3 regions of the Holdemanella hominis genome follow, and region 3 is predicted to be linked to each of the others. Evidence: a T-box and tRNA genes for the amino acid it is inferred to sense, from the RefSeq annotation. Region 3 holds a T-box; the other regions hold tRNA genes.
What was found. The T-box of region 3 lies ahead of ileS (isoleucine--tRNA ligase). A T-box ahead of a tRNA ligase gene usually reads a tRNA of that ligase, here a tRNA-Ile.
Positions count from the first base shown of each region.

Region 1: it has a tRNA-Ile gene. The T-box ahead of ileS (isoleucine--tRNA ligase) is inferred to sense a tRNA for this amino acid. The anticodon was not compared.
Region 2: it has a tRNA-Ile gene. The T-box ahead of ileS (isoleucine--tRNA ligase) is inferred to sense a tRNA for this amino acid. The anticodon was not compared.

Region 1 covers NZ_JACRWH010000076.1:485-6,625, forward strand. Annotated here, with positions in the region: partial or broken gene tnpA (IS200/IS605 family transposase) at 1-482, shown strand, start outside; gene H8911_RS11380 (M20 metallopeptidase family protein) at 594-1,682, opposite strand; gene H8911_RS11385 (Na/Pi cotransporter family protein) at 1,823-3,436, shown strand; gene H8911_RS11390 (threonine/serine exporter family protein) at 3,476-4,225, shown strand; gene H8911_RS11395 (threonine/serine exporter family protein) at 4,237-4,692, shown strand; tRNA gene H8911_RS11400 (tRNA-Ile) at 4,750-4,826, shown strand; tRNA gene H8911_RS11405 (tRNA-Ala) at 4,853-4,928, shown strand; gene H8911_RS12580 (hypothetical protein) at 5,041-5,199, opposite strand; gene H8911_RS11410 (transposase) at 5,488-5,925, opposite strand; partial or broken gene H8911_RS11415 (hypothetical protein) at 6,068-6,141, shown strand, end outside.
Region 2 covers NZ_JACRWH010000016.1:23,060-36,213, forward strand. Annotated here, with positions in the region: gene H8911_RS05555 (iron-containing alcohol dehydrogenase family protein) at 1-117, opposite strand, end outside; gene H8911_RS05560 (YkvI family membrane protein) at 104-1,255, opposite strand; T-box leader at 1,325-1,563, opposite strand; gene H8911_RS05565 (methylated-DNA--[protein]-cysteine S-methyltransferase) at 1,669-2,145, opposite strand; tRNA gene H8911_RS05570 (tRNA-Ala) at 2,204-2,279, opposite strand; tRNA gene H8911_RS05575 (tRNA-Ile) at 2,294-2,370, opposite strand; gene H8911_RS05580 (DUF2130 domain-containing protein) at 2,517-4,157, shown strand; gene H8911_RS05585 (CPBP family intramembrane glutamic endopeptidase) at 4,188-5,084, opposite strand; gene H8911_RS05590 (transcription repressor NadR) at 5,129-5,635, opposite strand; gene nadC (carboxylating nicotinate-nucleotide diphosphorylase) at 5,636-6,487, opposite strand; gene H8911_RS05600 (L-aspartate oxidase) at 6,480-7,772, opposite strand; gene nadA (quinolinate synthase NadA) at 7,774-8,679, opposite strand; gene H8911_RS05610 (ferritin) at 8,828-9,349, opposite strand; gene bilS (flavodoxin family protein BilS) at 9,414-9,875, opposite strand; gene H8911_RS05620 (hypothetical protein) at 9,889-10,137, opposite strand; gene rbr (rubrerythrin) at 10,201-10,743, opposite strand; gene H8911_RS05630 (Inorganic pyrophosphatase) at 10,840-11,229, opposite strand; gene H8911_RS05635 (asparaginase) at 11,307-12,290, opposite strand; gene H8911_RS05640 (hypothetical protein) at 12,283-12,792, opposite strand; gene H8911_RS05645 (glycerate kinase) at 12,801-13,154, opposite strand, start outside.
Region 3 covers NZ_JACRWH010000002.1:63,903-77,056, reverse strand. Annotated here, with positions in the region: gene aroF (3-deoxy-7-phosphoheptulonate synthase) at 1-686, opposite strand, end outside; gene hpf (ribosome hibernation-promoting factor, HPF/YfiA family) at 1,029-1,562, shown strand; gene H8911_RS01105 (cell division protein SepF) at 1,679-2,110, shown strand; gene H8911_RS01100 (YlmH family RNA-binding protein) at 2,135-2,863, shown strand; T-box leader at 2,857-3,069, shown strand; gene ileS (isoleucine--tRNA ligase) at 3,107-5,833, shown strand; gene H8911_RS01090 (FAD:protein FMN transferase) at 5,856-6,941, opposite strand; gene H8911_RS01085 (RnfC family protein) at 7,078-8,370, shown strand; gene H8911_RS01080 (RnfABCDGE type electron transport complex subunit D) at 8,382-9,524, shown strand; gene H8911_RS01075 (RnfABCDGE type electron transport complex subunit G) at 9,521-10,030, shown strand; gene rsxE (electron transport complex subunit RsxE) at 10,044-10,703, shown strand; gene H8911_RS01065 (electron transport complex protein RnfA) at 10,705-11,280, shown strand; gene H8911_RS01060 (hypothetical protein) at 11,280-11,462, shown strand; gene H8911_RS01055 ((Fe-S)-binding protein) at 11,465-11,773, shown strand; gene H8911_RS01050 (Rqc2 family fibronectin-binding protein) at 11,802-13,154, opposite strand, start outside.

The sequences.
Region 1 (6,141 bases), on a different contig from region 3:
TAGCACATACAAAATGGATGTGTAAGTATCACATCATTTTCACTCCAAAGTATAGACGAAAAGTGATATACAATCAATATCGAAAAGATTTAGGTGAAATATTGAGAGAATTATGTAGATACAAGCATGTAGAAATAATAGAAGGACATTTGATGAGAGACCATGTACATATGCTGGTAATGATACCTCCATCATTATCTGTATCTGCATTTATGGGATATCTGAAAGGGAAGTCAGCATTAATGATGTTTGACAGACATGCAAATTTGAAATATAAGTTTGGAAACAGACATTTTTGAAGTGAAGGATATTATGTAAGTACAGTAGGATTGAATGATGCTACAGTTGCAAAACATATTCGAGAGCAGGAAATGCACGATATAGCAATGGATAAAATGAGTGTAAAAGAGTACGCAAATCCATTCTCAGAACCACACCAACAGGCGTATAAACAAGAAAAAGCAAGGAGAAAGAATAAGTAAAAATAAAGCCCTTTGCGAGCTGGCAGTAAAGTTTTATAGCCGCAGAGAAAACCAACCCTTTTAAGCGTGATTTTTAGGTATCATAATAATAAAAACCCATCCTAGTGCTTACTAGAATGGGTTTTTTGTCGTTAATAGTTTCCTGTATAGTTCCACACCTTTGTATAGGATGGCTTCAGCAAAGGTGAACTTATTTGAGTGTAATGGAATGGTGTCTCCCGTACCTAAAAAGAAGAAGATAGATGGGGCTACATTTCTATAGTAGCCAAAGTCTTCACTGATAAGTACAGGGCTTTCTAGTTTGTTGACTAGATTGTTTTTGTATATTGTATAGAATAATTCTTCGTTGTTGAATACAGGTGGATAGTGGTGATTGATTTTGAAGTTTACTTGCACCTTGTATTTTTTGATTGCATTATTCATGTTTTGTTCAATGATATTCACAATTTGATCAAATACCTTTGGATCATAATAGCGAATAGAGCCTCGTACATGGGCTTGGTCAGCAATGATGTTAAAAGCTGATCCAGAATGGAAAGTTCCAAAATGAAGAAGGTGGAATGTGTTGTCGTCGAAAGCTTTTTCTTCTTGTTCTAAAGACTTTTGTAGAATTTCTACACAAGCCGTTAGTGCATTGATTCCATTTTGAGGTTGGGCTGCATGACTGGCTTTTCCTTTTACTAAAAGTTCAAACTCACATCCGCCTGCCATCATTTCATGAGGACGCGTATAGACTTTGCCTTTTTCAAGTTCTGGATAGATGTGTGTTCCGTAGATGGCGGCAATATTAAATTTATCGAAGAATTTAGATTCAATGATAGGTTTGGCGCCACCAGGTTTTTCTTCGCCTGGCTGAAATAACAATAATACGTTGTAGTCGCTTTCCTTGGCATATTTCGCTAATTCTAAAACCATGGCCATATGGCCGTCGTGCCCGCAGGCGTGCATACATCCATTGGTGCTTTTGAATTCTAGGTCTGTATTTTCTTCCATAGGAAGTGCATCCATATCGGAACGGAATACGATTGTCTTTTCTTTTTGGTTATCAAAATAGGCGGTTACACTATTTTGGATGGGATGATCAATGATGCAGTCATATAAGTCTAATACGTTTTCAATATATTGCGCTGTCTTTTGTGTGGTAAGTTCAATTTCTGGAATTTGGTGTAAATTTCTTCTGTTTTCAATGATTGTTGTCATAAAATTCTCCTTTTATTGGGGTTATTATACACCCTATTTTGAATTGTTAAATAAATTTAACATAGATTTAACATTGTAAAGATAGTATGAATTTGCGTTTAAATTTATATTAAGTGTGTAATTATGAAAAGGTGGAAAATATGACAACAACAAATATATTGTCTTTATTGGGTGGATTAGCTTTATTCCTATATGGAATGCAGATGATGGGAAATGGTCTTGAAGCTGCGGCTGGAGATCGTTTAAAACAAATTTTGGAGAAATTAACTTCAAATCGATTTTTAGGAGTCATTGTAGGTGCGCTTGTTACGGCGGTTATTCAAAGTTCGAGTGCAACAACAGTTATGGTCGTTGGATTTGTCAACGCACAGATGATGACTTTACAACAAGCTGTATGGATTATTATGGGAGCTAACGTCGGTACAACCATTACGGGTCAGTTGATCGCGCTGGATGTAAGTGCCATTGCTCCATTAGTTGCCTTTATGGGTGTGGCATTGATTATGTTTACGAAGAGTGCCAAAGCAACCGATATTGGGCAGATCATTGCAGGTTTGGGTATTCTTTTTATTGGTATGAATATGATGAGTACAGCTATGATGCCATTAAGAGAATCAAAAGAATTTGTTGAATTAGTCACAAATTTCTCAAATCCATTAGTAGGTATTTTGGTGGGTGCAGGATTTACGGCTTTGATTCAATCGAGTTCAGCTTCAGTAGGTATTTTACAAGCCCTAGCAGCCAGTGGTGTTATTGGCTTGGATGGAGCTGTATATGTGTTGTTTGGACAGAATATTGGTACTTGTATTACGGCTGTTCTTGCTTCAATTGGAACAAGTCGTGAGGCTAAGCAGGCTACCGCCATTCACTTGAGCTTTAATATCATTGGTACAACGATCTTTACAATTGTATGTATGTTTACACCATTGGTATCTGGGGTTATTCATTTAACGCCATACAATCCGACTGCACAGATTGCGAATATGCATACTATATTTAATGTTTGTACAACAATCTTGTTGCTTCCATTTGGAAAGTATTTGGCTGAGTTTGCACAACACATCTTGCCGGTTGAAAATAAAGAGATTGAAGATGAGCGTTTATTGTATTTGCAGCCACTACCTAAGTCTAAGAAGATGATTGGTGGTGCAGCTATTTCGGTTAAACAAATTAATGATGAAACAATGCACATGTTGAGTCTTGCGTATGAGAATGTAAATCAGGCTTTTGATCAATTGTTGCAGTTTAGTGATAAGACAGATGAACAGATCTACAAAAGAGAGGATACAGTCAATTACTTGGATAAAGTCATTAGTGAATATATTAGTACGGCTTTGGCTACGCCAAACTTGAATGTGAATATTTCTCAAGCATTGTCTAGCTACTATTTGATGTTAGTGGATATTGAGCGTATTAGTGATTATGCCGTGAATATGAATCATCAGGCGACAAAACGTCTTCAAGGAGATATGACAATTTCGGAAATTGAAATTATAGAGCACATGAAGAAGTTATGTGAGGATATGAAGAATGATTTGGATGATGTAGAAGAGGCAGAACGTAAAGATGATGTGATTGATTCACTTGTATCTAGTTGGCGTGAAGCACAGATTCAAGCTTTAAAACAAAAGAAATGTTCAAGCGAAGTTAGCATGATGTTGTCACGTATTTTTACAGATTTTGAGCGTATTAATGACCACGCTTTAAATGTGTCTCAAGAACTGGACAAGATTACAGTGGAAATTCCTGATTAATAAGCAGTTTTTCTGCTTATTTTTTGTTATAATTTGATTATGAATATTGAGAAGTTATTGAATACAATTATTGAAGCAGGAAAGATGTTAGTGGAGAGTGGTGCGGAAGTCAGCCGTGTCGAAGAAACAATGGTCAGAATGTGTCATTGTTTTGAAGGTATTGAATATGCGGATAGCTATGTGACTTTAACGGGTATCATGTTTTCTTTGACGTATGACAATCAAACAATGACGCGTATTTGCAGGGTACACACGGGAGAGGTAGATTTGAATCGTATTGATCAAATTAATACGCTTTCTAGAAGAATTTGTTCAAATCCAATATCAGTGGATGAGTTAGCTAATGAATTGGATCGAATTAAGGGGATGTCTCGCTATACATTTAAAGAGACAATGCTTTTTGGTGCGGTTGGCGCTGCTGGATTTGGAATGTTCTTTAATGGGACTTTATTAGAAATTGTAATGTCCTTTTTTATTGGGATTTTGATTCGTTGTATTAGCTGTTTCTTGTCAAAACACAAACTAAATTCTTTCTTGAATAATGCGATATCGGCAGGATCTGCAGCACTGAGTGCGCAATTGATCCATCAAGCATTACCGCAGACGAATGTGGATATTATGGTTATTTCTAGCTTTATGCTTTTAGTGCCTGGACTTGCGATTACCAATGCGATTCGTGATACGATTGCAGGAGATTATGTTTCTGGTGTCGCAAGAGCGGTTGATGCCTTTTTGTGTGCTATTGCCATTGCGGTAGGGGCTGGTTTTGTGATGTATTTTTGGATATAGGGGAATGAATTATGATATATGTGATTTTAAAAGCAGGAATCTCTTCATTCCTTGCTAGTTTAGGGTTTGGTTTCCTATTTAATATTAAAGGAAGAAATTTATGGCTAGCCGGTGTTGTAGGCGCCATTGGTGGTGTCTGTTACAAGGTGGGACTGTATTTAGATTGTTCTGAAATATTATCCAATTTCTATGGGGCTTTAGGTTTAGCCTTAGCATCAGAAATATTGGCACGACAATGTAAGACACCAGTCACAACATTTTTAGTTTGTGCATTGATTCCATTGGTTCCTGGAGGCGGTATGTATCGTACGATGCTTGCGGCCATTCGTGGGGATGCTCAAAACACACTAAATATGGGGCTTCAAACGTTGAGTATTGCGGGTGTTTTGGCTTTGGGAATCCTATTGGTTTCCACAATTATGCGTGTGTATTATCAGGAAAAGAGAAAATTTTTAGAAAAAAAGTAAAAAAGTACTTGCAAAGATGAATATTTATGGTATTATATATGAGCGTCTTGGGGATATGGGCCTGTAGCTCAGGTGGTTAGAGCGCACCCCTGATAAGGGTGAGGTCGTTGGTTCAAGTCCATTCAGGCCCACCATGATTTCTTTAGACGCTTACTATAATGGGGTGTTAGCTCAGCTGGGAGAGCACCTGCCTTGCACGCAGGGGGTCATCGGTTCGATCCCGATACGCTCCACCATTTGTAAAATTCAAACTGCATATGCAGTTTTTTTTTTATATTAAGATTTTGACTTCGGAACAGAGAAATATGATATGTGAAATAGCACTAAAATATCACAAGATATGAATTATCAGGAATGACAAAAACGACTATCGTAATAGCCAACATTTTGTATTTGTCTGTCTTTTAGTTGTTGAATTATTTTTTTTACAATCATCTTATGATCACATTCAGGGCAGTGCATCATATAGTTTTCTTCAAGTTCATTTGGAACTAATTTATCGATCAACTATCTAGGTGCTTCTTCTTCGTAACCGAGTTTTGTACATTTCATCAATATATCTTTTTCAGTATGTTCTGTCATTTCTTTTGTCCTTGAATGAATTATATGTATAAATATACTGCATTGTGGCTTTACATTTACATTGAATTGGATCTTAGGTTAAAAGAATCTATTAAATGAGTGCGGTATTTGAATTTATTGAGTTTGTTTTTAAGGACTTTAGTTTTAGGTTTACGAGAATTATCCTTGTTCTTTTTGATTCCAAGAAGTGCATGTACTTTATCTATGGTTTTCTTAGAAGCATTGGCATCGAATAATTAAGAAATGATAGTCCGGTATATGTATAATAAGGCGGTTTATAAAATCAATCACATTATCTGTGACATCATATCTTTTCTCATCCTTGTGATCATTGTAGAACCAGCTGACAGTATTTGATTCTTTATTGTATTCTGTGATTCTATTTTCAGCCATGGCAGGTCTACCTGCATAGCGAATAAAGTAGTTTACGCAGCAGCCTTGAATATCTTTACTATTTTTGGAATCGTTGTCATTGGATTTGAACTTGGCATAGACATAGAATCCTTTAGGATGATCTTTATAGAGTCTGTTCTTTTCTTCAGGCTTCTTTAATCCACCAACTTCTTGAATAAGGCGAATCAGTTTCAACTCGAATGTTTGAATGATAAGTTGTGTCCATATATTAATTGTATGTGAATTTAATGTGAACATGTGAGAATATTAATAAATATCATATATTCGCATTGGTGATATAATGATACAAATAAAATAATTTAGAAAGTCTCAAATCTATCTATTAAACCTATTTTGAATATAGTATAATAGAGTCGAATAGAACAGGAGGACTTGTCTTATGAAGGTGTTTTCAATGTCGCAAAGAATCTATTATAAAGATTTGGAACCAGATGCAGAATTGATCATCAAAAA
Region 2 (13,154 bases), on a different contig from region 3:
AGCTCTTTTACCACCAATCAATACAACTTTTTTAACATTGTACTTTTCACATACACCTGGGATTTCGTTGTAACAACTTTCTCCGACTGAATAATTAGACATTTCAATTGTTTTCATAAACTTCTACTCCTTCTTTTACTTCAATACTTTTTGTATGATAATTCTTGTATACACCGACCGTTAAGAATGGAACAATGATGATTGCGATAGCTAAATATCCACAATATCCATATCCATATTTAATAATATTTGTTAATCCGGCTAAAGAAATTGTCATGGATACAATAATAATAAAGGCAGATACAATAATTCTTTTCTTTACTGGATTTTCTACATTCTTTAAAACACGCATATTTTCAAAGCGAGCCACAAATCCGAATGTTGTTGTTACTGCTGTAGAAATTAAGCAAAGTAATAAACAAATACCATATACAACAACCATCCAATTGGCATTCATCGTATTTAAACTCGTCAATGTAGGAAGAGTTGTTTCTCCATAAACACTCTTCCAAGAAATTAACATCAATACACTTAATACTAATGCGACAGCATTCATCACAAATGAGACCCACATTGCTTTTGAACAAGATTTTCGATCTGGTAAGATAGCTCCACATGCTACGATCGTTGGTAATGTCACACATTGAAAGCCTGCATATGTAAATGCATTTAAGATGGCTTTAGGCATATCCATAAAACCATTTACAGTAAAGTCATTTGCTAAAATAGCTCCAATATTTTGACCTTTCATGATTCCCATACCATAAATAACAATAGCTGTTACCAAAATAGCCATACCCATATATGTACTTGCCATACGAACCACGTCAGCTCCAAAAATTGTTAAGCAAAGAACAACAATTCCAACCGCAACGACACAAGCATAATAATTAAATCCAAAGTATTGTTGCAATGCACTTGCAGCTCCACTAATTGCTGCTGCAACAGCCATCAAAACCATGATATTAAAGAAGATCTCAAATAAGATTTCCAACTTATCGAATGGATGATATAAGTTTTCAAACAATTCCTTTGCACTTGTCAAATTTCTCTGGTTATACATCACCATGGCTTCTCGCATTGTCAATATCAATAGCAACATAGCTATTATGGCACTCACAATACCAGTCCATCCTAAACCTACATAATATGTATTTGCCTGATTTCCTGTGGCAAATCCACCTCCAGCATGTGCTGAGAATAATACAGCGCCTACCGAAAATATCGCCATTTTCCCAACTTTTTGTGCTTTCATAATTTTCCTCCTATAACGTGCACAACAAGCTAACAAAAAAACCAATCGTTTCTTGCTGCCTGTTTAGACAGAAGAGACGAAAGGTTAGAATTACAATACTTCCGCGGTACCACTCTTCTTCATTCATTTAAGAATGCACTCATTTCAGATGCTATCACATCCTGCTTTATTAACGTTAAGCCTACGTTCAAGTCTTATCAACCTGACCACTCCATGGTAAGTTCAAAGTTCAATCCTTTATGTCTTGCACCAACCGACAACTCTCTAACAAAGACTTTCCTTTTACTACTCCATTTCCTTGTGTTTTATGCGTTTATAATAACACCACATTTTCATTTAAGCAAGCATTTTATTACATTTATTTTCAGTAAATTCGAATCTATGTTTTACATCCATCAAAAAAATGGTACATATTACTCATATATACCCTCAATTTCTAATAATTTTTCTTTCTTCTCAATTCCACCTGCATATCCAGTTAAACTACTGTTGGATCCAATTACTCTATGACAAGGAATCAAAATCGAGATCTTATTATGTCCTACAGCACTTCCCACTGCTTGTGCTGACATTGATGGAGAAATCATTCTTGCGATGTCTTTATATGTCATAGTTTTACCATAGGGTATTTTAAGAAGTAGTTGCCAAACTTTCTTTTGAAACTTTGTTCCAATTAGATGCATTTTAGGCAAAACTTTTGGTTCATTACCACTAAAATAAAGATTTAACCATTCTTTTGTTTCTTTTAAAACAGCCGTTTCTTTTTCAACAGGGTCTATCAAACCATCCGCATAATATTTTTGATTTTCAAACCAAACACCAATCAATCCGATTTCATCAGCCGCCAATAACATTTTACCTAATGGTGAATCATAATATTGTATATACATAATCAAACCTCTATATATAGAAAAAAAGTCATCCGAAGATGACTTACTTTTTTTTAATTGGTGGAGCGTATCGGGATCGAACCGATGACCCCCTGCGTGCAAGGCAGGTGCTCTCCCAGCTGAGCTAACACCCCATATATTCAGCAAATGGTGGGCCTGAATGGACTTGAACCAACGACCTCACCCTTATCAGGGGTGCGCTCTAACCACCTGAGCTACAGGCCCATTTGCTGAATGCCTATTTAATATACCATGCGATTTTATATTATGCAAGTCTTTTTTTGATTTTTTTTAAATATTATAATTAATCTAGTTTTAGACATCAGTATTGTCAGTTTAATGATTATAATCTTTTAAAATGGAGGTATCTTATGAGTCAAATAAAATGTCCCAATTGTGGAACTGTATTTCAGGTGGATGAGAGTCACTATCATGAAATCTTACAACAAGTCCGTAATGAAGAATTTGAAAAGGAATTAAAAGAAAGAGAAAAGAATTCAAACCAGGTTCTTCAGTCTAAACTTGAAAAAGAATATGAAGCTAAATTAAGTCAGAAAACTTTAGAAATCAAAGAGCTTCAGGCAAATAAAGAGCAAGAAATCATTTCTTTAAAAGAACAATTAAAGTCTACTGAACAAATTATCAAGAGTGAAACTGAAAAAGCTTATCAAGACCAATTAAACAAGAAAGAGCTTGAAATCAAACAGCTGCAATCGGACTTCAATCAGAAACAAAGTGATAAAGAGCAGGAAGTCATTTCATTAAAAGAAAAGCTAGAAGCAAGTACGCAGTTAACGAAAACTGAAACGCAAAAAGAATATCAGGAGCAATTAAATCAAAAAGATTTAGAGATTTCTAAACTCAATGCCAAATTAGAACAGATTCTTTCACAGAATAAAATCCATGAATCTAAGGCTGAACAAGAATATAGATTGCAGCTACAGGCAAAGGAAAATGAAATTCAAGCCTTAAAGAACAACATTTCAAACAACGAAAAAGTATTAAAGGCAAATCTATTAAATACATACCAATCAAAGCTAAATGAAAAGAACCTTGAAATCCAGTCTTTAAAGCAAGATATGGATAAGGCTAAGGTTGAAAACGAATTGAATGTAAAGAGTATTAAACAAGATCTACAAAATCAAATCGAGCAGGATAAAATGAAATATCAGCTTCAAGAAAAGAGCTTGCAGGAAAAATACGATACTTTACTACAAACCAAAGATGAGCAAATTGCCTACTATAAAGATTTCAAATTAAAACAGTCTACTAAAATGATTGGTGAATCTTTAGAACAACATTGTGAAATTGAATTCAATAAACTTCGTGCTACTGGTTTTCAAAATGCATACTTTGAAAAAGATAATGATGCTCGTACAGGATCAAAGGGTGACTATATCTATCGTGAGTTAGACGAGAATGGTGTAGAAATCATTTCCATCATGTTTGAAATGAAAAACGAAAATGACAAAACAGCTACAAAACATAAGAATGAAGATTTCTTAAAAGAATTAGATAAAGACCGTAATGAAAAGAATTGTGAATATGCTGTTCTTGTTTCTATGTTAGAGCCAGAAAACGAATTATATAACACGGGTATTATTGATAAATCCCATCGCTATCCAAAGATGTATGTGATTCGTCCTCAATTCTTTATTCCAATGATCACCATTTTAAGAAATGCTGCATTCAATTCTATGCAGTATAAAAATGAATTGCAGTTGATGCGTAATCAAAATATTGATATTACACACTTTGAAGAGAATATGAATGATTTTAAACAAAAGTTCTCAAGAAATTATGAATTAGCTTCCAAAAAATTCAATACGGCTATCGAAGAGATTGATAAAACAATTTCACATCTTCAAAAGACAAAAGAAGCCTTACTATCAAGTGAAAGACAATTGCAATTGGCTAATAATAAAGCAGAGGATCTTACAATCAAGCGTTTAACTCGTAACAATCCTACAATGAAGCAGAAGTTTGATGAATTAAAGAAATATGACAAATAAAGGACATTTCCAATAGGAGATGTCCTCTTTTTAAAACATATTCATGAATAATGAAATGATAATCCAAAGAATAGTAAATATTAAATATAAAAGGTTAGGAATTTGCTTAAAGAATCTTACATACCAATTCTCATTTGTCTTCTCTTCTTTAATAAATGCATTCACTTCCTTTGATTTTAGTATTATTGTAATGAGGCCATAAATCACAAGGGCAAGTACTAAAACTGTAATCAAAACATGATTTGAATAAACCGACATTAAAGCTAAAAAGTTATTACCTGCATGAGCTAGCATAGTAACTAAAATACTATCCGATTTAAGATACATATAACATAGTACCAGTCCCATAAAGAAAGCGGGTATGGCTTGTGTAATATTTAAATGTAAAAGTCCAAATAATAAAGAAGTCACAATAATCGCAAACATTTTATTATATTTCGACAATGTTTGTAGAATCATACCTCTAAATATCAACTCTTCAAATATAGGTGCAAGCACGACAACACTGATAAAAGTAAAAGCGTTATACATTAAACTGCCGCTTAACGAAAAATCTGGACTTGTATTTGGTAATCCAAATTTTGATAATAAAGCACCAATAATACCAATCGCATAATTCAGAAAATACATCATTGAAACAGTATCTATTGTCTCTTTGGGTTTAAATGTAAACTTCAAATCTTTGATATTTTGTTTAAAAGAACTACTCATAAACCATAATATGATGATTCCAGATATAAAAGAAATCAACATTTCAATGCAGGCATTGATTGCAGAATAATCATAATACAAAGAATACATAATTAAAGGCATTGCGACAAAGCTAAACAAAAAAGAGAGTGTCAGCTGCATAATAATATATAGCCATAATGAGCCTCCAACTTTACTTAATTCTTTATCGGGCATAAATTTAGGTGGTTGTTGCATAAAATCCCTACTTTCTTAAATTTATTCTAACACAAAAGAGGCTCTTAGGCCTCTTGTAAAATATGAAGTTTTCTTAATGATTCCTCAATTGAATCTAAATCTTCTTTTGATTGTGCACTCACCGTATGACAATGATATCCACTCGTTAGATCCGTTAAAGGTTTTGCCTGATTCTGTGAAATAGAATCAATGAATTCCTTGACTTGTTTTCTAGAACTAATGTTCATTTTAGCCTCTAACTTTCCATATACATCATGTTTGACAAATACATTTTCAATACAGCCACCACAATCTACGATCGCATTCATTTCTTCTTCCATACGATCATTCAAATGAAAACAAGAAAATACTCTTCGAACTCTTTGATGTGAACATACATATCCTTTGTGTGTCGCATAAATATGAACATTTCTTGCCTTTAATAAGGCAATATCCTGCACAATGACTTGTCTTGATACATTAAACTTTTTGGAAAGTTCACTTCCTGAAACTGGCACTTCGCTTTTTGAAATCGTGTCATAAATGGCTTGAAGTCTAGCTTCTTTTTCCATTTATTTCACCTGCAAGTTTTTTAAAGACAAATCTAAAATAGGTGCTGAATGCGTTAGAGCACCACTTGAAATATAGTCCACACCTAAGGCAGTTAATTTTTCAATATTCTCTTTTGTGACATTTCCAGAACATTCAGTTTCGGATCTTCCATCGATGATTTCAATTGCTTTTTTCATATTTTCAACACTCATGTTATCTAACATGATAATATCCGCACCTGCTTCAACCGCTTCTTTAACCTGTTCTAAATTTTCTACTTCCACTTCAATTTTACGAACGAAAGAAGCATAATCCTTTGCCATCTGAACTGCATTCGTGATTGAACCAGCTGCTGCGATATGATTATCCTTCAACATAACACCATCTGATAAATTGTATCTATGGTTATTTCCACCACCAACACGAACTGCATATTTTTCAAACACACGCATATTTGGTGTTGTTTTTCTTGTGTCCAACAGCTTTGTCTTTGAACCCTTCAAATAAGATACGACACGATTTGTATAAGTGGCAATTCCACTCATTCTTTGAAGATAATTCAACGCAGTTCTTTCACCTGATAAAAGAACACGAACATCTCCAGACACTTCAGCCAATAATTGTCCGTTTTTAACGGCATCCCCATCTTTTACATAGAATTTCACTTCCATGTTTTCATCTAATAAATAAAAGACTCTTTCAAATACTTCAAGGCCTGCAATGATTCCTTCTTCTTTACAGATCAATTGTACCTGCCCATATTGATAGGAAGGCATGACTGCATTTGTTGAAACATCTTCACTTGTTATATCTTCCTGCAAAGCTTGGATCAATAAGTGATCCACATTTAAACGCATTGTATTCTTATCCACGAGCTTGTCTCTCTCTTTCTATTTCTTCAAGTACCATATCATGATACATTTTTTCTTGATTTGACAACTGATGTGACTTAATCACATTCGTCAAATGATCAAATTCACTAGTTGTTGCCGGTTTATTTTTCAATAAATCTTCAACAGCTCTTTTACCCCACACTAAAGATTCAAGTAAAGAGTTGCTAGCCAAGCGGTTTCTTCCGTGAACTCCGTTGCAGCTCGTCTCTCCTACCGCATATAAGTGGGACATAGAAGTACGTGAATCTTTATCTACATGAATTCCACCCATAAAATAGTGCTGGGCTGGCGTAACAGGAATCCATTCTTTTGTACAATCATATCCTTCTTCCAAACACTTTTCATAAATGTGAGGAAAATGATTCTTAATGACTTCTTCACCTAAAACAGTCATATCCATCCAAACATAAGGCATATCATCCTTCTTCATTTGTTCGCGAATCTTTTGTGTCATGATATCGCGTGGCAACACTTCATTCGCAAAACGCTTTCCGTCTTTTCCATAAAGCTTAGCCCCTTCTCCACGAACCGATTCACTAATAAGGAAGGCTCTTCCTTTTTTCTTTGTATATAAAGTTGTTGGGTGAATCTGTACATAATCCACATTTTCTAATTTAATACCATGCTGGATTGCAATCGCAATGGCATCTCCCGTTAAGTGTGGATAGTTAGTTGAATGATCATATAATCCGCCGATTCCACCACACGCAAAGATTGTATAACCAGCTTCAATGCTCATTTCATTATTGTTGGCATCTTTCGCCAAAACACCATAACATACATTGTCCTTTTCAATAATGTCTGTCATTGTGACATATTCCATGATTGTAACATTCTCTAATTTGCGAACCGCATCTAATAAAGTGGATGTGATTTCTTTTCCCGTAATATCTTCATGGAATAAAATACGTGGCTTAGAATGTGCCCCTTCACGCGTGTAATCTAATTCACCATCTTTTGTCGCAAAATTAACACCATATCCAATCAGTTCATTAATAATATCACGGCTTGAATTGATCATAATTTCAACAGATTCCTTACGATTTTCGTAATGCCCTGCCTTCATAGTATCTTCCATAAAAGAATCAAAATCATTTTTGTCTCTCAATACACAAATTCCACCTTGTGCTAAAAATGAATCACTATTTTCCGCATCAGATTTTGTCAACATTAGGACCTTTTTATCATTTGGAACATGTAAAGCTGCAAACAACCCACTTGCACCTGTTCCAACAATAACTATATCTGCCTCTAACTTTTCCATATTATTTTGCCAACTCCAACATTCTATCTAATGACTTTTCGGCCATAGCCTTCACTTCTTCATCTACAAACACTTCATTTGTCTCATTCAACAAACAATCATAAACTTTTTCCAAAGATACTTTTTTCATATTCATACAGATCAATTTATCGGATAATGGATAGAAAGTTTTATCTGGTGATTTCAACTGCATTTCATGAAGTACACCAAGTTCAGTGCCAATCACAAATTCTTTACTTGGATTGTCCACTGTATATTGAATCAATTCTGAAGTGCTTCCCGCAAAATCAGTTGCCTCAACAACTTCATTAACACACTCAGGATGAACAATGATTGGAACATTTGGATGTTCTTCACGTGCTTTTTCAACATCTTTTAATGTCACACGCTTATGTGTAATACAATATCCATCATTTAAGATAATATTCTTTTCAGGTACTTGTTTCTTCACATAAGCACCTAAGTTTCCGTCTGGAATAAAGAAAATATTTTTATTTGGAAGTGAACGAACAATCTTCACTGCGTTTGAACTTGTTACACAAATATCAGCCATTGTTTTTAGTTCAGCTGTTGAGTTGATATAACATACAATCGCTAAATCTTCATATTCTTCTTTAATCTTCTTAATAACAGCCTTACTTGCCATGTGTGCCATTGGACAATCTGCATTTAAATCTGGCATCAATACTTTCTTGTCTGGATTTAACATTTTGGCACTTTCACCCATAAATTTAACACCCGCAAATACAATAATATCTGCATCTGTATTTTTTGCTTTCTTTGCCAAAGCATATGAATCTCCGACAAAATCCGCTACATCTTGTACAGCTCCATCTACATAATAATGCGCTAAAATAATCGCATTTTTTTCCTTTTTTAATTTCAATACATCTTCTTTTAAAGACATGGAATTTTCCTCCCTTAAAAAATTTTACCGTTTTGAATTATACACCCAGGCTTTACATCTGACAAGACAGTTGTAAAGTCAATATTATATAAGTTATATATCACAATGAAATAAGCACGAAAAAAGCGATGAATCAAAAATCATCGCCTTAGTTTTTTGTCTGTAAAATGCTTGGTGCAATATAAGTACGAGTTTTGTACTCTGCATCTAAATCATACAAACCCTTGGCATCGTGTCCAAACAATTCAAATCGAGAAATTAAATCCGAAGCATTCTTTTCTTCTTCTCCTTGTTCTTTGACAAACCAATCCAAGAACTGCATAGTTCTAAAATCTTTTACTTCATAAGCTGCTGCGTAACAAGTATGAATCAATTCAGTTACGTATTGTTCATGTTTTAAGCCTGCTTTTAACGGATCACTTAGTTCATTTAAAGGAATATTTGGCTTATTAATAGCTTCCAAAACAACACTATGATCATTGTCTTGAAGATATTGCATCATCAATTGAGCATGTGCAATCTCTTCTTGTACTTGTACATGATACCAATTTGCGAAACCCTCTAAACTTTTATCATGATAATAATTTTCGAAATCCAAATACAAATAAGCAGAATATAATTCTTTATTAACTTGATTATTCAACAAGTCCGCTACTTTCTTACTCAACATAGCACATTCCTTCTTTCTGGCTACATCATACTCCTAGCGACAAGAAAAGCGTAGTGATATGCTCTCACAACGCTTCATTTACACATTTCATTAAACTGTCAACATCCTTATCGTTTGGATGTTTTAAAGCCTCATCAAAATTCTTCAACATTTCAGAATTCGATTCAAACTTTGCACGAATTGCCAAAGGCATCTTACCTTGACACATCCATGTTCCTTTAACGCAGTTGGATGCATCTAAATGATTTTGAACATTTTTTAAAATCATCTCAAAATATTCTTTAGATTTACCAAAACCAGCCGTTCCAAACAAGAAAACATTTTGATTACGTAGTGTAGAAAGATATTGTTTCATTTGATCATCACAATCTCCCTTATCACACCAGAATCCAATGCACAACAAATCTACAGGTTCTAAATTTTGTGTATTTTCTACAGGTACACAATATTTTGACTCCATAAAATTCAAGCTGTTTGCCAAAGATTGTGTATTCCCTGTTTTTGAACTATATACAATTCCTATCATAAAATATACCCTTTCATAAGTAGCGATTACGCCATGCATAATACTCTTCATCTTTTTCCATATCAATACCATGGTCATTTTCATAAACTTCAAACGTATTCTGATGAAATAGTGAAATAAAATCATTTCTTGAAATCTTTGAATGCCATTGACTATGCCATATATATACTTTATCTTTTTCCATTTTAATCAACGCACGATTCTCTAAACATATTAGTGCATGACTATCTTTTAATTTTTCAAATGCCTCTATTATTTCCATAGAATTATTTTAGCACAACTTTCAAGGATAAGAAAAGGTAGCCGAAGCTACCATGAGATATTATTATTCGTAATGATCTTTTAATTCTTGGAAATAAGCCTGTGGATGATTACATACTGGACATACTAATGGGGCTGTTTCGCCATAGTGAATGTGTCCACAATTCAAACAAATCCAAACAGTTGAAGTTGCCTTTTTAAACATTGCATCTTTTTCAACATCTTTCAACATAGCTTTATAACGAGCTTCGTGATGTTTTTCAATAGCCCCTACGCCTTCGAACAAGGCAGCAATATCATCAAAGCCTTCTTCACGAGCTTCTTTAGCCATTGTTGCGTACATATCTGTCCACTCATAGTTTTCACCTGCAGCCGCATCTTTTAGGTTTTCTGTTGTTGTAGGAACTTTTCCACCATGCAAAGCCTTAAACCACAATTTTGCGTGTTCTTTTTCATTATTTGATGTTTCAGTGAAAATGTTCTGAATCTTTACATAACCATCTTTTTTAGCTTGTGAAGCATAATATTGATACTTAACACATGCCTGAGATTCCCCTGCAAAAGCAGTCATTAAATTCTTTTCTGTTTTAGATCCTTTTAATTCCATAATAAAGACCTCCTATCTGTCTTCATTTTAAATCAACTCAACATATTTTTCCATTAAAACGCATAAGAAAAAGACAAATCCTAAGACTTGTCTTTTCTAATCATTATTTGACCATGATGGTGTATCATTGCCTCTTCGTACTAAAATAGCTTTTTGGAATTCGGTTTGATTCAAGAACTCTAAAATACGCATCGTTTCTTCTTCTGTACATCCTATCAATAATTTGACGATACAATCCTTCTTAAGAATGTCAGCTGTAATCGCAATCGCATCTACATTATTTGTTGCGATAGAACCTTTGAAAACATCAATAGGTTTTTGATCTGAACCAAATGTATCTGAAAGAAAACCGTAATCTACAGGGTAGACTAAATTTGTAAATTTATAGTGAGTACTTCCTTTTGGTCGGTCAATCGTACAACTGCTAGACAACAATAGTGTATCAAGCTTTTGCCAAAAGTATGCGTTATTTTCTAATTGCTGCATAATAACCTCCTGTCTTGTAATAGTCTATAGATTATTATAGCATTTACAAAATTATTTACAATACAAGAAAAGTTTTTTCAATATTCTTGGAAGAAAGATTTGATTGTTTCATGGTTTTTAGTACAATTTAGTGCAAGCATCAATAAAATCCTTGCCTTCTGCGCTGAAAATTTATAGGCCGGAATAGTGACTCTTTTAGAATCAAAAAATTCTGAATCAAAGACAGCTCCCTCTAATACGCGACTTGCACGTACGACTGTACATTCTCCTGTATAATTTTCTAAAACTTCTTTAATTTTTGTTGGATAATTCCCTGAACCTGTTCCTGCTAGAACTAGGCCATCATACGTACCTAACATAAATTTTAACAATTCAGGATCCGAATCTGTGTGCACATAAAAAATTTCTACTTTAGGCAAGTCATCAAATTCCATTTTTGAAAAAATGGTTTGGAATGTATGTTTTTTAAATGGTGCATTCAGTAAATACACATGATCATCACGCATATATCCTAGAGAGCCAAATTCACCCATTTTAAATGCATCGGTTTTATAGCTATTTGTTTTCTGTAAATCTCTACCTGAATAGATTGTATCAGAAATCACAGCTAAAACACCGGCTTGCCAAGCTTCCATATGACATGCTAAAGCTACTGCTTGATATAAATTCATAGGTCCATCTGCACTTGTTGCAGTTGCAGGTCGCATCGACCCTGTTAGGACAACAGGTTTATGACATGCCAAAGTAAGATTTAAAAAGAAGGCTGTTTCTTCTAATGTATCTGTACCGTGTGTAATAACAATTCCATCCACATAGCGATCTTTTTCTAATTCATGACAAATTTTTCTTAATTCAATCCATTTATCTAAACCCATATCATTAGAATCTACATTGTATAATTGAATCGTATTTAGATTTGCCAAATCACGAATTTGTGGAATACTTTTAACAATTTCTTCCACATCAAAAGTGCCCGCCTCATAATTCGCACTTTTGCCTAAACTTCCTCGACCAGCAATTGTTCCGCCTGTCGCAATGATTGTAATATTCTTCTTATTCATATGTTTCTAAAAACTCCCAGAACTCTTGTGTATCTGCCAAATCAAAATCAACGGTAGAATCAACATCCCATAAACTGACTGAATGATCATCTTCACTATAACCAATACCTGCATGTGTGGCCTTGCCATTTTCAATCACATATAATGTTGGTGTATAAAGGAAATATGGAGCCATATCCAAAAGAATCTTTCCATCTTCTGTCGAGCTTTGTAGCTGCTTAGAATCCTGGCTAATTTTACTAAAGCCATAGTTTGTTGAATCAATCTTATATAAAACAAGATTTGGATGTTCATCCTTTGTTTGTTTGATATATTCTTGTAAAGATTCACAATAAGGACAATTTTCTCTTTCAATAATTAACACAAAAGAGTCTTTATGATCTAATTTTTTCTGTAATTTTGTTGCCGTAATTTTTTTAATTTCGAAAGGTTCTTTTGAAGAACATCCAACAAGCCCAATGCACAGAACAAAAGCACAAAATATAGTTAATAGTTTTTTCATCGAACAACCTACTTTCTAATACCATCCATAAATTTAGTCAAACTAAAAGCCAATGCCTCTAGTTTTTCACTTCCTGTCTGTAAGGCCATCTGAAAAGACATGGCACGATCAGCACTCGAAAAAATTCCAATCATACCTTGCTCATAAAGTGATTGATAACCTAAGCCTAAAGCCCCACTCAAACAAACACATGGCACATTATAGGATCTTGCCAATTGGGCAATTCCTAGTGGCAATTTACCATACACTGTCTGCGCATCCGTCTGACCTTCTCCAGTAATGACTAAATCAGCATCTTGAAGATGATTTTTTAAGCCAGAATATTCTATAACTAAATCGATACCCGAAGTTCTTTTTGCCTT
Region 3 (13,154 bases):
TTTCCTTCTGACATAATGTATTCAGCAGCCATGATCCATTCTTGAATCGTAGCACTCATACCGCGCTTTAATAAAATTGGTTTTTTCGTTTTTCCTACAGCTTTTAATAAATCAAAGTTTTGCATATTACGTGCACCAATCTGAATGATATCTACGTTTTCTACGAATTCATCTAAGTGTTCTGCACTCATAAGTTCAGATACAATAGGAAGTCCTGTTTCTTCTCTAGCTTTTACCATGGACATGATTCCTGCAGTACCCATACCTTGGAATGCGTATGGACTTGTTCTAGGCTTATAAGCGCCACCCCTTAACATATCTGCACCGGCAGCTTTTACTTCTTTGGCAATACGACAGATTTGGTTTTCACCCTCAACAGAACATGGACCTGCAATCATCGCAATTTTTTTGCCGCCGATTTGAATACCATTCACATCTACAATGGTATCTTCTGGATGAAACATACGGTTGGCCAATTTATAAGGTTGAGCAACACGTTGCACGTTATAGACGATAGGGTTAGCCATAACGCTTTTTTCATCTACGATACTTGTATCTCCAACTAAACCAAAGACGTTATAGTTATCTCCTTGAATCATTGTGACTTGAAGATTCATGCCTTCGAATTTGTCAATCAATTTGTCGACATCGTGTTTGGGTGCATTTTTCTTTAAAGTAATAATCATAATAATATCCTTCTTTCCATTTGTGAGTAACAAAAAAGCATTAACAGTAAAATTGTTAATGCTTAAAAGCCCTAATTAAAATACCATTCAGTTGTGATTGGCTTAATTAGGGCTATCTAAAGTAAAAATATGTAGATTGAATGTTCATGTTAATCACCTGGCTATACTATAGCTCATTCAATGAAAATATGCAAGTTATTTTCTGAAAATAGTTACATTGTGTCTTGTCAACCTCCTTGGCAAAACTGGTTATATTTTTGTCATTTCTTGTCGAAAAATGTAAAACAAAATAAACGTGCTATAATCTAAGTAGCAATACAAATCATATAGGAGGTACATAATATGAAAGTCAATATTGTAGGAAAAAACATCACAGTAACTCAGGGAATCTCAGATAAGATCCATAAAAAATTGGATGTTTTAACAAAGTACTTCATTATCAGAGAGGATGATGTAGCGAATGTCTTGGTTCGTACATATCCAACAAAACAAAAAATTGAAGTTACAATCCCAACACGTTATGCGATTCTACGTGCCGAGGTTGTAGATGACGATTTATATGCAGCTATTGATCGTGCTGTAGATAAATTGGAAGATCAAATTCGTAGAACAAAAACACGTTTAACACGTAAAAATAAAGAATCACTTGCGGAAGCTTTCTTAGATCATGAATTATTTAATGATGAAGATGTAGATGATGACGAAGTAGTTCGTACTAAATCTATCGTTCCAAAGGAAATGAGCTTAGATGAAGCCATCATGAAAATGGAATTATTAGGACACGATTTCTTCATTTATACAGATGATGAAACAAATAAGATTGCCGTTTGCTACAAACGTCATGATGGTGGCTATGGCTTGATTGAAACAGAATAAACGCGTGAAAGACATGTCAAAATGGCATGTCTTTTGTTCTGAAAGAAAAAAAAGAATATAAGTTTGAATAAGTTATTCTTTGTGCTATAATTATGTTCGTTAAGGAGGTTTTTCCCATGGGATTTATGGATAAAGTAAAAGACTTCGTTGCTCCAATCGAAGAAGATGATGATTATCAAGAAGCACCACAAGCTGAAAAGGTAGAAGAAGTAGAACCTCAAAGTCGTTATGAGAGACCAAAAACTCGTACGAACGCAACTTCTTTGAATTCAAATACAAAAATGGTATTGTTTGAACCAAGAAGCTTTGGAGAAGCTGAAGAAGTAGGACAACGCTTAAAAGAAGGTCGTGCTGTAGTAGTTAACTTACACAAGCTAGATCGTGATTATGCACAACGTACAATTGATTTCTTAACAGGTGTTGTTTATGCGCTTGATGGAAAAATTCAGAAAATCGGTCAAAACGTAATTTTATGTTCTCCAGCTGAAATTGGTGTACAAGGAACTATTTCATTAGGAAGTCCAGACGACTTCGAAGATGAAGACTAATAATTACTTTTAATGAGCTCATTTATGGTAGGTCATGAGGTGTTTATTTCGCAGATGAAAGATCAAATTCGTATCTTTCAAAAACAAAATAGGCCGATCATGACCTATTTTTTATCGATTTCTGAACAGAACATTCTTCAAAGCATGGTGCCCAAAAATATATGTCTTGTTTTTGATGGTGGGTACGAGAATGCAGAAAGAAAGATCGCATGTTTTATACCTGAAGGGTATGAGGGCTTTAGTGATTGCGTTTGTCTACATGCCACATACAATTCAAAATTTAAAACATTAACCCACTCCGATCTTTTAGGATGTTTAATGCACTCTGGCATTGAAAGAAGTGTTATTGGGGATTTGATTGTGCAAAAAGAGAATCTATATATCTTTTGTAAAGAAAAGATTTCAAAATATATCATTGACAATTGTACGCAGATTGGTAAGTGTACAGTTCATTTTGAAGAGTGTTTAGACTATATCATTACGGAAAATAACAAAAAAGAAATACATGTTATGTGCAGCAGTTTACGTTTAGATAGTGTAGTTGCGCAATTGTCACATTGTTCTAGAAGTGAAGCGTTAAAAAAGATTCATGCAGGATTTGTGAAAGTTAATGATGTGGTACTTGAACAAAATTTACAATTGTGCAATAATGATTTCGTGTCAATCAGAAAGACAGGTCGATTCCAGTTTAAAGAAGTGGTTTCTACCACAAAAAAGGGTAGACTTGTTTTGAACTTTGATCAATATATTTAGCTAAGATAAAGACACGCCTTTATTCGTTAGGATTGTAGAGAGCAATGAGTTTTGGTGAAACATTGTATGAATAAGAATTAAGGTATCCCTTTTGAGCTGATCTTATGAAATGATAGTAGTTTGATCCGGTTGAGCCGTTATCTCATGAAAGTGCATAGTGAAAACTATGAATTAAGGTGGTACCGCGTGTTTATTACGTCCTTTTATAAGGACGTTTTTTTTATTTGGAAAAGGAGATAAAGTATGGACTACAAAGAAACACTTCATATGCCTAAAACGGCATTTGAAATGCGTGGAAATTTGACTAAAAAAGAGCCTGGTTTCCAAAAACGCTGGCAAGATGAAAAATTGTATGAAAAGATGTTAGAAAGAAGAAAAGGAGCAGAATCATTTGTATTACATGATGGTCCTCCTTACGCAAATGGTGACATCCACTTAGGACATGCCTTAAATAAGGTGTTAAAAGATGTCATTGTAAAATCTCACTTTATGGAAGGATACAACACACCATATATTCCAGGATGGGATACACATGGTTTACCAATTGAAACCGCTGTGACTAAATTGGGGTATGACCGTAAGAAAATGGGAATTGCTGAATTTAGAAAAATCTGTTACGACTATGCTTTAAAACAAGTAGCCAATCAAAAAGCAGGATTCTTAAGCCTAGGATCGATTGGAGATTATGATCATCCATATATCACTCTTCAAAAGGGTTTTGAAAAACACCAGATCGAAATCTTTGGAAAGATGGCCATGAAAGGTTTAATCTACAAAGGATTAAAACCAGTATATTGGTCACCAAGTAGTGAATCAGCTTTAGCGGAGGCAGAAGTTGAATATAAAGATGTAAAGAGCCCAACTATTTATGTTAAATTTGCTGTTAAAGACGGAAAAGGTGTATTGGAAACAGACTGCAACTTTGTGATTTGGACAACAACACCTTGGACAATTCCTGCAAACTTAGGAATTAGTGTAAATCCTGATTTTGACTATTCATTAGTGGATACAGAAAAGGGAAAATTGATTATGCTTTCAAGCATGGTTGAAGAATTATGTGATAAGTTTGAAGTTGAAAAACGTGATGTTTTAAAGACTTTCAAAGGAAAAGAATTCGAATACATTACATGTACACACCCATTGTATCCAGAAAGAGAAAGTTTATTGATGTGCGGAGATCACGTAACAGCTGATGCTGGTACTGGATGTGTTCATACAGCACCTGGATTTGGTGTGGATGACTTTAACATTGGTATGAAATATGGTTTACCAGTATATTGTAACGTTGATGCACAAGGATGCATGATGGATGATGTTGGTGAATGGCTTGCCGGCCAATATGTGGAAGATGCCAACAAGACAGTTACTCAAAAATTAGATGAATTGGGTGTATTATTAAAACTTCAATTCATTACCCACTCTTATCCACATGACTGGCGAACTAAAAAGCCTATTATTTTCCGTGCTACAACACAATGGTTTGCGTCAATTGATCAAATTCGTGATGAACTGTTAGAACAAATTCACTCTGTATCTTGGGTACCTGCTTGGGGTGAACAACGTATGCACAATATGATTGCTGATCGTAATGACTGGTGTATTTCTCGTCAACGTGCTTGGGGTGTTCCAATTCCTATTATTTATGGAGAAGACGATACTCCAATTATGGATCAAGCTATTTTTGATCATGTAGCCAAGTTAGTTAGTGAATATGGATCAAACGTTTGGTTTGAAAGAGACGTTAAAGATTTATTACCAGAAGGGTATACAAATGAACATTCACCAAATGGTATCTTCCGTAAAGAAACAGATACTATGGATGTTTGGTTTGACTCAGGATCAAGTCATACAGGCGCTATGATGGATCGTGGTTTGGGCTATCCTGCTGACTTATATTTTGAAGGAAGTGACCAATATCGTGGTTGGTTCAACTCTAGTTTGATTGTTGGTACTGCCGTTCATGGTAAAGCTCCATACAAACAAGTTTTATCACATGGTTTCGTTATGGACGAAAAGGGAGTTAAGATGTCTAAATCACAATGGAATGCCGTAGCTCCTAGTGAAATCACAAAGAAATATGGTGCAGATATCTTACGTTTATGGGCTTGTAGCGTAGATTATCAAGCGGATGTTTCAATGGGTCAAAAGATTTTGAAACAAGTCAGTGAAAACTATCGTAAAGTACGTAATACATTGCGTTTCTTAATGGCAAACTTAGATGATCAAAAATTTACTGCCAAAGATTGTGTAAGCTTCAATGAATTAAGTGAATTGGATCAATATATTTTAACTGAATTAAAAGATGCTGTAGATTTCTGTAGAAAAGCTTATAATGAATATCGTTTCTCCGATGTTGTTACATATTTGACAAACTTAATGACAAATGAATTATCCGCTTACTACTTAGATTACACGAAGGACATTCTTTATATTGAAAAAGAAGATGCACCAGTTCGTCGTCAAGTTCAAACTGTACTTTATAATGCTGTTGAAGTGATGACTAAATTGTGGGCTCCAATCTTGGCTCATACTTGTGAAGAAGTCAATGACTACATGCACTTTGATGCCGAAAGTATTCACTTAACGACATTCAAAGATCTAGAATTGGATTTTGATGTTGAAAAGATCAAAGTGGATATGGAAGAATTATTTAAAGTTCGTAAGGATGTCTTCAAAGCATTAGAAAATGCACGTGCTGAAGGTTTAATTGGTAAATCATTAGAAGCACATGTCGTATTACATGTAAGTGATGCACAAAAAGAAATTATGGATCGTGTATTAAGTAATGTAGCACAATGGTTTATTGTATCTAAAGTCACATTCACAACGGATGAATTAGAACAATTTGAAGTTTGTCAGGTACAAGTAGAAAAGGCTACAGGTCATGTATGTCCTCGTTGCTGGAACTATACTGAATCTGATAATGAAGATGGATTGTGTGATCGTTGTAACCACGTATTACATGATTAATATGTAAATGAAAAGAGTAACTCTAATCGACAAGAGTTACTCTGTTTTTTATTTTATCAGTTGTGATGATTTTATAATCTTTTGTTTCTAAATCCGATGAAACATCACTATCTTTATCTACGATCCATATGGCTTGTACATCATAATCCAGTGTGGATAAATATTTCTTTCCATCTTCAACACTCATACAGAACAACGTTGTACTTAAGGCGTCGGCCTTGCCTGAATCTTTTGTGATGACGGTTACACTTCGAACATAGTTTGCAGGATAACCGGTTTTAGGATCAATGATATGGGAATATTTTTTATTCTTATATGTAAAATATCTTTGGTAATCTCCACTTGTAACTAAACAAGTGGCTTTTTTTGTTGAATATTGAACTAGGGCATCACTTGCATCTGGACTTTGAATACCAATCTTCCAATTTGTGCCATCTTCTTTTTCGCCAAGTAAGACAACATTACCTCCCGCATTGATATATCCATTGGTTAGGCCAGCTTTATTTAATGCTTCTTTGGCAAGTTGAGCGGTATATCCTTTGGCAATGGCACCAAGATCGATGGATAGTTTTGGATCTAAATAAGATACTTCATGACCAGATATTTGAATTTTATCTAAGTCAATATGATTTAAAGCTTCTTGAATCTTGTCATCACTTGGAGGGATTTGCGTGTTTTCTCTAGCCTCATGCCATAGATTTAAAAGTGCACCTTGGCTGATATCAAATTGTGAGTTTTCAGACTGCATCTGCATGGCTAGTTTTAAACAATCTATAAAGGTTTCATCCATTTGAATCGGATGATTATAAGCTTCATGATTTAATGTATATAGGTTATTCATATTTTTATAGGCGTGGTACTGGTCAAAGCGTTTATTGTTTTCTTTAAATGTCTTTCTTATAATCTTTGTATACTTGGCAAAATCGGCTTGTGAACATGAGCAATTTAGAGTGATGGGCGTGTCAAAGCCAATATCTGTTAATGTAACATTTAGGTTTTCTGTTGTTTCATTACCTTTATTTTGAACAAAGAATATAACGGAACTAATAAAGATTAGAAAGCATACGGATATTACCAGCCAGGATAGAATGGATTTATTTTTTTGCATAAAAGTATTATAAAATGTTTTCCATTTAATGTAAATGTAAGTACTTACCTGAATTATGGGAAATTGTCAAAAAATTCTTGAACTTGTGAAAAAAAAGGCCTATGATTAAAAAGTATAAATGGGAGGTAGGATTTATATGTCACTATTTTTAGGACCAATGAGACAGCATATCCGTGGTAAAAAAGAATTGACAGAAAAGTCTGAATTATTACATCTTATGCCTAAAAAGGAAGTCTATATTCCTTTGGTTGCAGGCCGTACTTTAGACTTTGATATTCTTGTCGAAGAGGGTGATACTGTATCGGTTGGAACAAAACTGGCTGAAACAAAGTCAGGTTTTTATGTGCCAATTTATTCAAGTGTTTCTGGAACTTACAAAGGAATTGTTAAGCGTATGCACAATTCTTTGCGTCCACAAAATCACATGGTGATTGAATGCAATTTTAAACAAACGAAAGTTCAATCTTTTGCGCCATTAGACTGGCAAAGTGCTACTCGCCAAGAGTGTGTTGATTTTGTAAAGAATGCAGGTATTGTTGGTTTAGGTGGAGCTGGTTTCCCAACCTATGTAAAATATATGAAACCAGATGGAGTTGATTATGTTTTGATCAATGCCGTTGAATGTGAACCATACATCACAGCCGATTACCGATCTGTCATGGATGATGCCAAAGATTTAGTTACAGGTGCAAAAATCATGAAGAAAATGGCTGAAGCCAAAATGGTTTACATTTGCATCAAAGAATCTCACCCAGATTTAATTGAAAAAGTAAAATCTGTATTGACAGATGCGGCTGGAGTTGAGGTTCGTCCAGTCCCTGATGTGTATCCAATGGGTTGGGAACGTGTTTTAGTGCGTGAAGTATTACATAAAGAATATGGTGGATTACCTGCAGAAGCGGGTGCTATCATTGGAAATGCTTCAAGTGCCATCGCGATTGCGAAAGCCTTTGAAAAAGGAGAAGCCATCACACAAAAGAATCTAACGGTTAGTGGTGAATGCGTAAAAGATCCTCATAACGTATGTGTACCAGTTGGTATGCCTGTTAGTGAAATCATCGAAGCTTGTGGTGGATATACACAAGATACTGTCCGCTTGATTTCAGGTGGACCTATGATGGGTAAAACCATTGTCAATGATATGTTCGTCGTTGATCGTGCTATGAATGCATTAACTGTACTTCCAGCTGCAAACGATGATGCGATCGCATGTTTACGTTGTGGTAAATGTAGTGATCATTGTCCAAGTGGTTTACAGCCAGTAAGAATTACAGCTGCATTAAAAGCCAATGACGTTGACGAAATGTCAAAACGTGGCGTTATGAGTTGTATCGAATGTGGAATGTGTACATATATTTGTCCATCTCATATCGATGTAACTGAAAATGTTCGTAAGGCAAAACGTATTGTTATGCTTAAGAAAAAGTAGGGAGGATTCAAATGAAATTTACTTTTCATGTAAGTCCAAGCATTAAGAATAACTTGTCAACACAACGTATCATGAAAGAATTATCTTTAAGTTTACTTGTTGTGTTTGCAGCAGCCGTTATTTACTATGCCTCTGCATGGGGAGCTAGTGCTGCTTTACATTGTGTTCTTTTATTAGCTTGTTCTTTAATTACTACATTCGTTTGCGAATCCATTTTCGCAAAGATTATGAAGAAAGATGTTAAAACTTTCTTAAAGAGCTCATTTGGATGGGTAACAGCTATCATTTTAACTTTAATGGTACCTGTGAATATGTCTTGTTATGCAGTTATTATTGCGACAGTATTCGCAATTGTACTTGCGAAATTATTATTTGGTGGTTTTGGACAAAACATCTTTAACCCTGCAGCTGTAGGACGTGCTGTGATTCTACAAGCTTTTACAGGTGTGAGTGTAGGCCTAATTTCACAAGCAACACCAACAACAGTGATTGCGAGCACATACCATTGGTTACCAAGCAATGCAACTGTATTGGATTCATTCTTGTCTCAATATGGAGGCTTTGCAGGTCTAGCTTTAGGTACATATCCTGGATCTATTGGTGAAACATTCTCAATCTTGATTTTGATTATTGGTGTAGTACTTGCGGTTCGTCAAATTATTGATTGGAGAGTTCCCGTTGTTTATTTAGGAACAATCTTTGTATTAACAGCCGTTGTAGCGGCTATTACAGGCATTGATTCATACCATGGAATTCCAGCTGTTATTTGGTATCCATTATTACACTTATTAACAGGTGGTGTTATTTTTGGTGCTGTATTTATGTTGACAGATCCAGTCACTAGTCCAACAAGTGCAAGTGGTCGTGTTGTATTTGCGATGGGTGCAGCAATTTTAACAACTTTAGTTCGTTTAAAAGCAAATCTTCCAGAAGGATGCTTATATTCCATCTTATTGATGAATATGTTTACACCTTGGATCGAATCTTATTTCGATGGAAAACAATTGGAATTGGTAAAAAAATCAAGAATTGTTTGTGCATGTCTAGCTTTGATTGGTTTAGCTATAAGCTTCTATGCAGCTAGTTCCATTCAAAAGGTAGATGCTGTTCCTGAAACTGCAGCTGTTGTTGAAACAGTGGAGGTAACACTATGAACAAGATCGTACATTTAGGTTTATTCTTGGCTATTGTTTCAGCCGTTGCAGGTGGTGCCTTGGCATTTGCGAATCAAATGACTGCCCCTGTTATTGCTGCAAATAATGAAAAACAAGAAAAAGAATCATTATTAGCTATGTATCCAGATGCGAACGCAAATGATTTTAAAGTGGTCGATGCAACATTGGATTCTAATACAGTTCAAAAGGTTTATGAATATAAAAACGTTTATATCTTTAACATGAGTGTAAGTGGATATAAAGAAGGAACAGTATTCTTAGTTTCTATTGATAAAGACAGTAAGAAAATCGACAAATACAATGCCATCAGCAATGGAGATACTAAGGGCTTAGGTTCGAAAGTAACAGAAGCTCCATTTAAGAAATCTCTAGAAGGAAAAAATGCGACTGGTGAATTGGATACAATTTCTGGTGCGACTGTTTCTTCTGGTCCTGTTGTTAGTGGTATTCATGAAGCGGCAAAACTTGTCGATACATTAAAGTAAGGAGGTTATCTAGATGAATCGTTTTGAAAACTTTAAAGCGGGTTTAATAAAAGATAACCCAGTATTCTCATTGTTCTTAGGAATTTGTTCAACACTAGCCATCACTACAACTGTAAACAATGCGATTGGTATGGGTGTTAGTGTTATTATCGTATTAATCATGTCCAACGTGATTATTTCATGTGTTCGTAAAATTACGCCAGATGAAATTCGTATTCCCGTTTATATTGTCATCATCGCCACATTGGTAAAAATCATTCAAATGTTGATTCAAGCCTATGCGCCAAGTTTAAATACAAGTTTAGGTGTATTCATTCCGTTGATTGTAGTTAACTGTATCATCTTGGGGCGTGCAGAAGCTTTCGCAAGTAAAAACGGTGTTTTAGATTCAGCTCTTGATGGTTTAGGAATGGGTCTAGGATATACTCTAGCAGTATTAGCGATGTCATTTATTCGTGAATTGATTTCAACAGGTGGAATCAAAGTGGTAAATCCATTTAACGAAGCGCAAGTTTGGTTAAACTTACACATTATTCCCGAAGACTTCACAGTGAGTATCTTTGGATCTAGTGTTGGAGCCTTCATTACATTTGCGGTTTTAGCCGCTGCTGTTGGTGCTTATAAACAACATGTAACAGCAAAAGAAGAGGCTGCAGCGAAGGAGGAAAAGTAAGATGGGTGAATTAATGGCACTTTTAGTAACGAGTGTTTTAGTTAACAACGTTATCTTAACTCAATTCTTAGGTATGTGCCCATTCATGGGTGTTTCTAAAAAGAAAAGCTCAGCAATCGGTATGGGTGTTGCCGTTGTCTTCGTTATCGTTGTTGCAGCACTTGTTACATATGCACTTTATTATTTAGTACTTGTACCTTTACAACTTGAATTTATGGATTTGATTACATTTATCTTGGTAATCGCTTCTTTAGTTCAATTAACAGAAATGTTCATTAAAAAGACAAGTCCAGCACTTTATAAATCATTAGGTGTTTACTTACCATTGATTACGACAAACTGTGTTGTTTTAAATGTATGTTTAGTAAATATTTCTAGTAGTTATAATTTTGCACAAATGTTAGTATACTCAATCGGTACTCCATTAGGATTTGCCCTTGTATTATTCATTTTCTCTACAATTCGTGAAAGACTAGAACAAAGTGAAGTTCCAAATGCCTTTGTTGGGAATCCAATCGCATTGATTGTGGCTGCCATCATGGCTATGGCTTTCTCTTGCTTTACAGGAATTGTATAATGAAATACTTATTGGCAATATTGTTCTTTGGCGCATTAGTCGCTATCTATATTGTTTTGTACTTAATGAATAAAAAAACACCCAAACCTGAAGGGTGTGAAGATTTAAAAGCGGATTGTGATGGATGTAAGGATTATGCCTGTACAAACAATCCAGCTCACAATCAAGTGAAGGGAGAATAAATATGGTAATCGTAGCCGTAATTATGATGCTTGTACTTGGTGCAGTACTTGGCTTAGGTTTAGGTGTTGCCGACAAATATTTAAAAGTAGAAGCAGATGTACGTGTAGAAAAAGTAACATCATTACTACCTGGATATAACTGTGGAGGTTGTGGATTCCCTGGATGTAGTGGTATGGCTGAAGCCTTGGTAACAGGTGATATGGATCATATCGCATGTAAGCCTTGTAAAGCGGAGAAGCGTCAAGAAATCATTGATTACTTGAAAAACACACCGGGTCCTGATGGTTCTACAGTCGAAGTAAAAGGATAAAAGAAAGAGATGGAATTTTCCATCTCTTTTACTTTATTTGATGATTTTTAATGATTTCTAATAAATGATTTTCATCTGGGTCAATATAAATGGTCTTATTGGATTTCATTGTCACAAAACCAATCTTAGATCCAGGTACCTTTTTAATTTGTGAGATCAAACAATAATCTACGGGTACGGAACTTGAATCTTTACCTTTTGAGTAATACGCGGCTAACATTGCGCATAATCGAATTTGTGGTTCGGTAAAGTCTTCACTCTTTAATAGTACGTGCGAACCGTGATAGTCTTTCACATGGAACCATAAATCGTTCTTTCTAGAGACTTGGTGTGTCACATAGTTATTTTGAATGTTATTTTTACCTACATAGATTTCACAATCATCAAATTCTAAATGAAGGACATTTGGCTTATTGTTCTTCTTTTTACGTTTATTGTCCTTTTTAGGCATCAATACACGTTGTTTAACAAGTTCCTCTCGAATTTCCCCAGCATCAAAGACACTGCAGTATTGAAGCTGTTCTTCGAGTTGTGTATAGTATTCAATATCTTGTTTACATTGTTCAATTTGTTCTTCTAAGATCACTAAACTACGTTTCATCTTATGATATTTCTGATAATATTTATTCGCATTTGTTTTTAGATCGTAACGCATATCAATTGGAATTGTTACATCTTCATTGGTTTCAAAAGAAGGTAATACAATTGTTTTTTCTTTTTGAATCTGGTACATATACGCAAAGATCAAATCACCATATTCTTGATATTTATGATAGTCTTTTCCATCTTCTAAGGCTTGTTCTAGCTTTGGAAGCTTTTTTGTTTGTTTCAATTTTTCCTTTTCTACAGTACGAATAATATCGCCATATTGTTCTTTGATCCGCTTTTTTTGTTCATCTTCTTCATATAAATGATTTAGCCCTTCCATGATCGTATAGGTATTTGGTTGTTCATTTAAATGTTTGAGTTCAATACAATGAAAATCTTTTTGATAGATATATAAAGTGTTAGAAGTAATAAGTTCATTTAATATATTGATGTATTTTTCGTTGTTTTTTATGCGATACATAAATTCATTGGATAGTAATGGTGAAAAGCCATAGATCTGTTTAACAAGACTTTGATCTAAATCGATATCTTGGATCTCAAACGGATTTTTCTTTTCCGGTTGAGCAGGAGCTACATACTTTGCGCCTGGATGGATGAATCGTTTGGCATTTTCATATACGGGAATCCGTTTTAATGCATCTACAATTACATCATCTTTGACTAAGATCATATTGGCGTATTTCCCCATAAGTTCGATATTTAGATCGTATTTCACAAGGTCTTGAAATTCATTGCGACAAGATAAGTGTAAACATAAAATGCGGTCATAGCC